3 linked regions of the Pseudorhodoplanes sinuspersici genome follow. The protein of the gene in region 3 interacts with the protein of the main gene of each other region in a pairwise test. Links are inferred from orthologs where the notes say so. Each region holds a gene or a part of one and is shown on either strand. Other genes may lie near its edges.

The links.
Region 1: the proteins of CAK95_RS22680 (region 3) and CAK95_RS23250 interact in binary tests that used the Escherichia coli proteins (3 or more experiments, as listed by UniProt). The link is inferred for Pseudorhodoplanes sinuspersici from one-to-one orthologs.
Region 2: the proteins of CAK95_RS22680 (region 3) and CAK95_RS06285 interact in binary tests that used the Escherichia coli proteins (3 or more experiments, as listed by UniProt). The link is inferred for Pseudorhodoplanes sinuspersici from one-to-one orthologs.

The regions. Positions count from the first base shown.
Region 1 is NZ_CP021112.1:4,772,664-4,775,820, forward strand. The notes cover bases 151-3,150. They hold CAK95_RS23250 (two-component system sensor histidine kinase NtrB), read left to right. Parts: upstream 151-1,071; coding sequence 1,072-2,229; downstream 2,230-3,150. Other genes in these bases: dusB (tRNA dihydrouridine synthase DusB), read left to right, coding at 151-1,075; ntrC (nitrogen regulation protein NR(I)), read left to right, coding at 2,264-3,150. In the rest of the region: more of dusB, read left to right, coding at 20-150; more of ntrC, read left to right, coding at 3,151-3,157.
Region 2 is NZ_CP021112.1:1,268,066-1,271,561, reverse strand. Bases 37-3,375 are described here. They hold CAK95_RS06285 ([protein-PII] uridylyltransferase), read right to left. Parts: upstream 3,045-3,375; coding sequence 237-3,044; downstream 37-236. Other genes in these bases: CAK95_RS06290 (GlxA family transcriptional regulator), read left to right, coding at 37-215. Outside these bases: more of CAK95_RS06290, read left to right, coding at 1-36; CAK95_RS06280 (aliphatic sulfonate ABC transporter substrate-binding protein), read left to right, coding at 3,493-3,496.
Region 3 is NZ_CP021112.1:4,649,817-4,652,662, reverse strand. What follows is about bases 158-2,846. They hold CAK95_RS22680 (P-II family nitrogen regulator), read left to right. Parts: upstream 158-1,177; coding sequence 1,178-1,516; downstream 1,517-2,846. Other genes in these bases: glnA (type I glutamate--ammonia ligase), read left to right, coding at 1,563-2,846; CAK95_RS22685 (NAD(P)H-hydrate dehydratase), read right to left, coding at 158-933. Outside these bases: more of CAK95_RS22685, read right to left, coding at 1-157. UniProt on the Escherichia coli protein: P-II indirectly controls the transcription of the glutamine synthetase gene (glnA). P-II prevents NR-II-catalyzed conversion of NR-I to NR-I-phosphate, the transcriptional activator of GlnA. When P-II is uridylylated to P-II-UMP, these events are reversed.

The sequences.
Region 1 (3,157 bases), 120 kb from region 3 along the record:
TTATGCAGAACGTGCCATTATGAGTAACATTGCGAACGGCACGACGATCAGTGTCGGCAGTAAGGTCCTTCCGAACGGAGTGGTCCTGGCTCCGATGTCGGGAGTCACCGATGCTCCTTTCAGGCGGCTGGCGGAAACGCTGGGCGCGGGACTTGTCGTATCCGAGATGGTGGCAACGTCAAAGCTTGCCGAGGGCCGGCGGGATGCCGTTTTGCGCGCCGATGGCAAAGGCGTCGCCATCCACGCACTCCAGTTGGCCGGCTGCGAAGCGCACTGGATGGCCGAGGGGGCACGGATGGCTGAAGCGTCGGGAGCAGACATCATCGACATCAACATGGGTTGCCCGGCCAAGCACGTGATCAACGGACAATCGGGCTCCGCGCTGATGCGCGATCTCGATCACGCCTTGACCTTGATCGAAGCCACGGTCGGAGCCGTGTCGGTGCCGGTGACCTTGAAGATGCGGCTTGGCTGGGATCGCGATTGCATCAATGCGCCCGAACTGGCGCGCCGCGCCGAGCAAGCCGGAATCAAACTCGTCACCGTCCATGGCCGCACGCGCAATCAATTCTACAAAGGCCATGCCGACTGGGCTGCGGTGAACGCGGTCAAACAAGCGGTGTCGATCCCGGTCGTCATCAATGGCGACATCACAAGCGTCGACGACGCACGCGTCGCGCTCGCTCAATCGGGCGCCGATCTTGTGATGGTGGGGCGCGCGGCGCTCGGCCGCCCTTGGCTTCCCGGCGCGATCGCACGGCAGCTTGCCGGCAGCGCCAGGGAAGGCGATCCGCCACTGCAACAGCAGCGGGACATCGCCGCAAAACTCTACCAAGACATGGTCGAACATCACGGCACCGAAATCGGCCGCCGTCACGCCCGCAAACATCTCGCCGCAGCCATCGATGTCGGCGGCGATAATGCCGGCGCAACTGCCGAGCAGATCAAGGCGGGGCGCACGCGGGTGCTGACAGCCGAGACACCGAAAGAAACGCTGCGGCTCTTGCAAGATGTTTTCGACGTCTTTGAAACAATGGCGGGGCGGCCCACAGATTCATGGAGGGATGCGGCATGAAACTCGAATCCGCCATCCGGAATACATCGGGATCGCCGGATGCCGTCGTCAACGCACTGCCTCTTCCGGTCGTGGTGGTGGCGTCTGATGGCAAGATCGTCGATGCCAATGTCGCCGCCGAAGCGTTCTTCGAGGTCTCTGTGCCGGTGCTGAAACGGCATTCGCTGCGTGAGTTGATTCCGTTCGGCAGCCCGCTGCTGTCGCTGGTCGATCAGGTGCGCGAGCATGGCGGCGCTGTGAACGAATATCGCGTCGACCTTTCGACACCGCGCAATCCCGGTGAACACATTGTGGACCTCTATGTGGCGCCGCTGAATGAACGCGCCGGCCATGTGGTCGTGATGCTTCAGGAGCGGACGATCGCCGACAAGATGGACCGTCAGTTGACCCATCGGGGTGCGGCCCGCTCGGTCAGCGCGCTTGCGGCGATGCTGGCCCATGAGATCAAAAACCCGCTGTCCGGTATCCGCGGCGCAGCCCAGCTCCTCGAACAATCGGCCTCAGATGACGATCGCAGCCTGACGCGCCTGATCTGCGACGAAGCTGACCGGATCGTGAAACTGGTTGACCGGATGGAAGTCTTCGCCGACGAGCGGCCGATCGAGCGGGAACCGGTCAACATTCACGCCGTGCTCGAACACGTGAAGCGTCTGGCCCAATCGGGCTTCGCCCGGCATATCCGGTTCCTCGAGGAATACGATCCATCCTTGCCGCCGGTGCTCGCCAACCGCGATCAGCTTGTGCAGGTGTTTCTCAATCTTGTGAAAAATGCCGCAGAGGCGATCGGAGAAAATGCCATCGACGGCGAGATCCAGATGACCACGGCCTTCCGGCCCGGTGTCCGCCTGACCCTGCCGGGCAGCCGCTCACGCGTATCGCTGCCGATGGAATTCTGCATCAAGGATAACGGCCCAGGCGTTCCGACCGATCTGCTGCCGCATTTGTTCGATCCATTTGTCACGACCAAGGCCTCCGGATCTGGCCTCGGACTTGCATTGGTTGCCAAGATCATTGGCGACCACGGTGGCATTATCGAATGCGAATCCCAGACCCGGCATACCGTTTTTCGGATTCTCTTGCCGATGTATGCGGGAAACGGTGCTCAGGCCCGGACAGGGGCAAGGGAAACCGCGATGGAAGCCCAAACAATATGAGCGAAAGCCAACGGTATAAAGGCTGACGATGCCCATGCCCGCCGGAAACATTCTCGTCGCTGACGACGACGCCGCGATTCGAACCGTGCTCAACCAGGCGCTGTCGCGCGCCGGCTACGAAGTGCGCTCGACAAGCAATGCCGCAACACTTTGGCGCTGGGTCAGTCAGGGCGAGGGTGATCTTGTGATCACCGACGTCGTGATGCCCGACGAAAACGCATTCGAACTCATCCCACGGATGAAAAAGCTGCGGCCGGAGCTGCCCATTATCGTCATGAGCGCGCAGAATACGTTCATGACAGCGATCCGGGCGTCGGAACGCGGGGCCTACGAATATCTGCCGAAACCGTTCGATCTGAAGGAATTGATCGGCATCGTCGGCCGGGCGCTGTCGGAACCCAAGGACAAGCCGCGGAACGCGGCGCGCCCGGAGGAAGTGGATCAGATTCCGCTTGTTGGCCGATCGGCGGCGATGCAGGAAATCTATCGGCTGCTCGCGCGGCTGATGCAGACCGATCTAACGGTCATGATCACCGGCGAGTCCGGCACGGGCAAGGAGCTCGTCGCCCGCGCATTGCACGATTACGGCAAGCGCCGCGGCGGTCCATTCGTCGCCATCAACATGGCGGCGATTCCACGCGACCTGATCGAGTCCGAATTGTTCGGGCATGAGAAGGGCGCTTTCACGGGCGCCAATACACGCAGCACCGGCCGTTTCGAGCAGGCCGAGGGCGGCACGTTATTCCTGGATGAAATCGGCGACATGCCGATGGAGGCGCAGACGCGGCTTCTGCGCGTGTTGCAGCAGGGCGAATATACGACCGTCGGCGGCCGCACGCCGATCAAGACGGATGTTCGCATCGTCGCAGCCACCAACAAGGATTTGCGGATCCTCATCCAGCAGGGCCTGTTCCGCGAGGATCTGTTC
Region 2 (3,496 bases), 3.4 Mb from region 3 along the record:
TCCAAGCGCTACGGATTGAAGAGGCCAAGCAGATCCTCGAAACCACCACGATTGCAGTGGAGGACGTAGCGCGCGAAGTCGGATACGATGATGTCGCGTCATTCCGTCGATTGTTCCGGCGTCTTGCCGGGATGAGTCCGGGCGAATATCGGCGCAAGTTCCAGTTGCCGCTGATTGATGATGGTGCAGGCACTGGTCGCGGCCGAACACAATAATGCAGGCGCTTTCGCAGCATCTTACGACTTTGCGGCGAGCTGCTTTGTCTCTTCTGTCGCCGCTCGCGAGAACAAAGCCAGCAGTGCGCGCTTGATCGCGGCCTGCCGCGTCGGCGAGCCGATCTTGGCGCCAAGCAAGTCGGTTACATAAAACACGTCGACCACGCGTTCGCCGAATGTTGCGACATGCGCCGAGGTGATGTTGAGCGACAGTTTCGAAATCGTGGCCGTCAATTCGTAGAGCAGCCCCGGCCGGTCGAGACCCGTTACCTCGATCACGGTGTAGCGGTTCGACCATTCATTGTTGACGTTGACGTCCGGATCGAGGGCGAAGGCTTTGAACCTTGCCTTCGGTGCCGCGCGCCGTGCGACGGCCTCCGGAAGCTTGATCTCGCCCTTCAGCGCTTTCTCGATCGTATCGGTGATCCGGCTTGCGCGACGGTCTTCATCTTCGTCGCGTTCGAATTCCCGGGTCAACGAAATGGTGTCGAGGGCGAGCCCGTCGGTGGTCGTATAGATCTGCGAGTCGACGATATTGGCACCGGTCGCGGCGCAAGCGCCGGCGATGATCGACAACAGCCGCGGGTGATCAGGGGCGATGACGGTGAGTTCGGTCACGCCGCGGGCGGCGTCGAAATTCACCTGCGTCGCCAGCGTGCGGCCCGCGCTCCAGGTCTTCCGCAGGAAGTTGGCATGCGCGACCTTGTGCGGCAGATCCACCTTGAGCCAGTAAGCCGGATAGTGACGAGCGATATAGCTTTCGAGCTCGTCCTCCGGCCAGTCCTTCATTTCCTGCCGGAATTCAGCCTGCGCCATGGCAACACGGCGTTCGCGATTGACTTCGGAGAAGCCGCCGGTCAGCACCGGCTCGGTTTCATAATAGAGCGTTCGCAGCAGCTGCGCCTTCCAGCCGTTCCAGACGCCTGGGCCAACCGCGCGGATATCCGCTGTCGTCAGGATAACGAGGAGCTTCAGCCGGTCGAGCGACTGCACGATGCCGGCGAAATTCTCGATCGTCTTGCGGTCGGACAGGTCGCGCGATTGCGCGATGGTCGACATCACAAGGTGATTTTCGATCAGCCATGCGACGGTCTCCGTTTCGGCATTGTTCAGGCCGAGGCGGGGGCAGAAGCGGCGTGCGACGCGGGCGCCGGCGATCGAATGATCCTCGACGCGCCCTTTGGCGATATCGTGCAGGAACAAGGTAATCCGCAGGATGTCGCGCTGCCGCGGCTGCAGCTTTTTCACAAGCTCGTTGGCGAGCCCGTATTCCTCGTTGGTGCCGGCCTCGATTTCCGAGATTACACCCATGCAGCGGATCAGATGTTCGTCCACCGTATAGTGATGATACATGTTGAACTGCATCATCGCGACCACACGTCCGAATGCCCGCACGAATGCGCCGAGCACGCCGGCTTCGTTCATCCGCCGCAGCACCGGCTCGACATCGTTCTTGGCAGTGAGGATTTCGAAGAAAAGTTCGTTCGCCTCAGGATTTTCGCGCAAATCCTTGTTGATGAAATTGAGTGAGCGTGTTGCCTTGCGCATCGCATCGGGGTGGAAGGCGAGATCGTGTTTTTGCGCGAGGTAAAAGATCCGGATCAGGTTGACCGGATCGCGCTCGAACACATCCTGTTTCGCGATATTGATGCGGTTGTTGTCGACAATGAAATCGTCCGATTCGCTGAGGATGCGGCGGCCCGCCCTCGGCCTGAAACGTGCGATCATGCGGCCAAGGGCGGGGGCGCTCTTGGTGTGATTGGCTTCCAGCGCGGCACAGAGAATGGCGGTCAGGTCGCCGACATTCTTCGCGGTCAGGAAGTAATGCTTCATGAAGCGTTCGACATCGCGCATGCCGGGATGCTCGGTATAGCCGAGCCGCACGGCAATCTCGCGCTGGATGTCGAACGACAGCCGTTCCTCCGGACGGTTGGTGACGAAGTGCATGTGGCACCGCACCGACCAGAGAAAATCCTCGCAGCGCAGGAACATCTTCAGTTCGTCCTGATCGAACACGCCGTGATCGACCAGTTCCTCGACAGTACGAACGCGATAGACGTATTTGCCGATCCAGAACAAGGTGTGCAGGTCGCGTAGCCCGCCTTTGCCATCCTTGACGTTCGGCTCCACGACATAGCGCGATTGGCCAGTCCGGCGCAGACGATCCTCGCGTTCGGCCAGTTTTGCGGCGACGAATTCCGCCGCGGTGCCCTGTACAACATCCCGGTCGAAGCGGTTGACCAGTTCATCGAACAAGGCCTGATCGCCATAAAGAAAGCGCGACTCGAGGATGGCCGTGCGGATGGTCATGTCGGCCTTGGCCTGGCGAATGCATTCATCAACCGAGCGTGTGGCGTGGCCGACTTTCAGGCCCATGTCCCAGAGACAATAGAGAATGGCTTCGGCGATCGATTCGCCCCAGGCTGTCTGTTTGTAGGGGAGGACGAACAGCAGATCGATGTCCGAGCCGGGCGCCAGCAATCCACGGCCATAGCCACCGGTGGCGACGATCGACATGCGCTCGCCTTCGGACGGGTTTAGCGACGGATAAAGCCGCTTGCTGGCGAAATCGAACAGGACGCGAATGATCTCGTCCTGCATGGCGCAGAGGCGCTCGGCGCAGCGCCGCCCGTGCCGCTCCTTGAGCAGCAACTGCTCGGCCTTTTCGCGCCCCCGGGCTAACTCGCCTTTCAAGAATTGCGCGACTGCCGTGCGCAGATCGCTCTCGCGGCCGGAATAGGTCGCGGCGAGCGCATGCAGTTCATGCGCGGCCGCTTCGGCGTCGAAGATCTCGCTGGTCGGGCGCATCGTCTGGTCGGGGGACAGCATGGCGGATGGGGATAGCGGAGCGTTTCTTCCCTGTCACGGCCGATCGTACCGGCAGCATGCAAAGTTATTTTACAATCTGGACAGAATGCGGAACGAGCGTTTCGCTGGCCATTCGAAATTTGCCATTCCATTTCATTGACCGGCCGAAATAATCCTTTAATTTCAGCGTGTAGCGCCGATTTGAGCGAGCAGCTTGCGGGCGCTTAACAAATGCAGCTAAAGCGGTCGGGGCCCGCCCCGTCGCGATCAGCCGCGGGCGGGTGGTTTGAAACTCCCGCTTTTCATCAATCCGGCCGACCACGCTTTGGCGTGATCGCGGCCAGAGCATGATGCCGAAAAGTGCGAAGCGGTTTTCGGACGACATCATGCTCCAACGTATTGGAATCGATCACGTTTATGATTTTGGATTAATCCAAAATCATCGTGATCTAACGCGTGGAGGTTAATCATGG
Region 3 (2,846 bases):
GATAACGGTATTGATCCGCCGATCTGACAGCAGCGATAAGAGCCCTTCCGCGCCTTCCGCCTCCCGCACCATGACCGCCAGATTGCTGGCCGCATTGACCGCCAAGGCGTCTCTCGGGCTTGCGATTGTGACCAGCCCTGCCCCGGCCCGCAATGCGCCGCGCGCGGACAGCCGGGCTGCACCGGTACTGCTCAGGCCGCCGGAGACGACCAGCGTATGCCCGCGCGAATATTTGTGACCTTCCACCCGAGGCACCGGGAAAAGATGAGCCCACCGGCTCGGCTGGTTTAGTGCTAACCGCGGTCGGATGTCCTGCAGAACCGATGACGGAATGCCGATATCGGCAATGGTCGTCATGCCGCAAAAAATCCGCCCGGGTAGAAGCACATGGCCTGGCTTCTTACGAAAAAAGGTCACCGTTTCGGCGGCCCGGATCGCTGTGCCCTGAACCGCTCCGGTATCGCCGTTGATGCCGCTCGGCAGGTCGACCGCGACGACATGGGCACCGGAATTATTGATCGCGCTAACCGCTACGGCGGCCTCCCCGTCCACATTGCGTGTGAGGCCGGCACCGAACAGCGCATCGACGACGATAGCTCCAGGCGGTATTTCGGCGATCATGGGGCCGACTGGCCCGCTGTAGCGTTTGGCTGCTGTGGCTGCGCCCCCCCGCAACTTGCTGATGTCGCCCAGCAACCTGAGATCGACTGAATAGCCGCGCTCGCCCAGCAATCGTGCTGCGACGAAGCCGTCGCCGCCGTTATTGCCGGGCCCGGCAATAACGATAACCGGTCTGATCGTGCCAAAATTCGCGCCGACCGCGTCTGCAACGGCGCGGCCGGCATTCTCCATCAGCTCGATCGACGGAGTGCCGCGCAAGACTGCCAGCCGATCGGCCTCGGCCATTTCTTTTGTGGTCAGGAGTTCGTGCATGACCTTCAGCTATGGCAGCACCTCGTTTGCGGACAATGAACAATCCTAAACTGAACAAGAAATGCGCAGATTGCACAATTTATAATCTGAGATGACTCTGGCACTCGCCGCTTAATTAAGCGAAATCGGGCAAACGGCTGCTGCGGAACTGCTTTTTGTTTTCATACGGATTGGCATAAGACCTGCTAACGAAGGGCGGGCTCCGCCGATCAGATTCTGACCGGCGGACCGGGAGAGGATTCGCATGAAAAAGATCGAGGCGATCATCAAGCCGTTCAAACTCGATGAGGTGAAGGAGGCGCTTCAGGAAGTCGGACTCCAGGGCATCACCGTCACCGAAGCCAAGGGTTTCGGCCGCCAAAAGGGCCATACCGAGCTTTATCGTGGTGCCGAATACGTTGTGGATTTTCTTCCGAAAGTGAAGATCGAAATCGTTCTCGGCGACGATATGGTCGAGAAAGCTGTCGACGCCATCCGCCGTGCCGCGCAAACCGGCCGGATCGGCGACGGTAAGATTTTCGTCTCGACCATCGAAGAAGCCATCCGGATCAGGACCGGGGAATCCGGATTGGACGCGATCTGATATCGCTATCGTTTTCACGACCCGTACAAATAAGGGGAACGCGTTTATGACGACCGCTAAAGACGTAATGAAGATGATCAAGGAAAACGACGTGAAGTACGTCGATTTCCGGTTCACAGATCCGCGCGGCAAATGGCAGCACGTAACCTTCGATATTACGATGATCGAAGAGGACACCTTTGCGGAAGGCGTCATGTTCGATGGATCATCGATCGCCGGCTGGAAGGCGATCAACGAATCCGACATGTGCCTGATGCCGGATCCGGCAACGGCCTGCATCGATCCCTTCTTCGCGGAAACGACTCTCGTCCTCGTCTGCGACGTGCTCGAGCCGACAACCGGCGAGCCGTATAATCGCGATCCGCGCGGCATCGCCAAGAAGGCCGAGGCCATGGTGAAGTCGATGGGCCTCGGCGACACGGTCTATTTCGGACCGGAAGCCGAGTTCTTCGTGTTCGATGACGTCAAATTCCGCGCCGACCCCTACAATACTGGATTCAAACTCGACTCGATTGAATTGCCGACCAATTCGGACGCCGATTATGAGGCCGGCAATCTCGGCCATCGCATTGGTACCAAGAAAGGCTACTTCCCGGTTCCGCCGCAGGACTCCGCACAGGACATGCGCGGCGAGATGCTCGCTTCGATGGCAAAGATGGGTGCCAAGATTGAAAAGCATCACCACGAAGTGGCATCGGCCCAGCACGAGCTCGGCCTCAAATTCTCGCCGATGACCTACATGGCCGATCAGTTGCAGATCTATAAGTACTGCATCCATCAGGTCGCCAACATCTACGGCAAGACCGCGACCTTCATGCCGAAGCCGGTCTATGGCGACAACGGTTCGGGCATGCATTGTCACCAGTCGATCTGGAAAGACGGCAAGCCTGTCTTCGCCGGCAACAAGTATTCCGATCTATCGGAAACCTGCCTGCAATACATCGCTGGCGTCATCAAACATGCGAAGGCGATCAACGCTTTCACTAACCCGACGACGAACTCCTACAAGCGTCTGGTGCCGGGTTACGAAGCGCCGGTACTGCTCGCCTATTCGGCGCGTAACCGATCGGCCTCGTGCCGCATCCCCTACACGACCAACCCGAAGGCAAAGCGCGTCGAGGTTCGCTTCCCCGACCCGCTCGCCAATCCGTATCTCGGCTTCGCTGCGCTGCTGATGGCGGGTCTCGATGGCATCAAGAACAAGATGGACCCCGGTCCGGCGATGGACAAGGACCTCTACGATCTGCCTCCGGCGGAGTTGAAGGAAATCCCGACGGTGTGCGGCTCGCTGCGGGAAGCACTCGAATGCCTTGACAAGGATCGCGCGTTC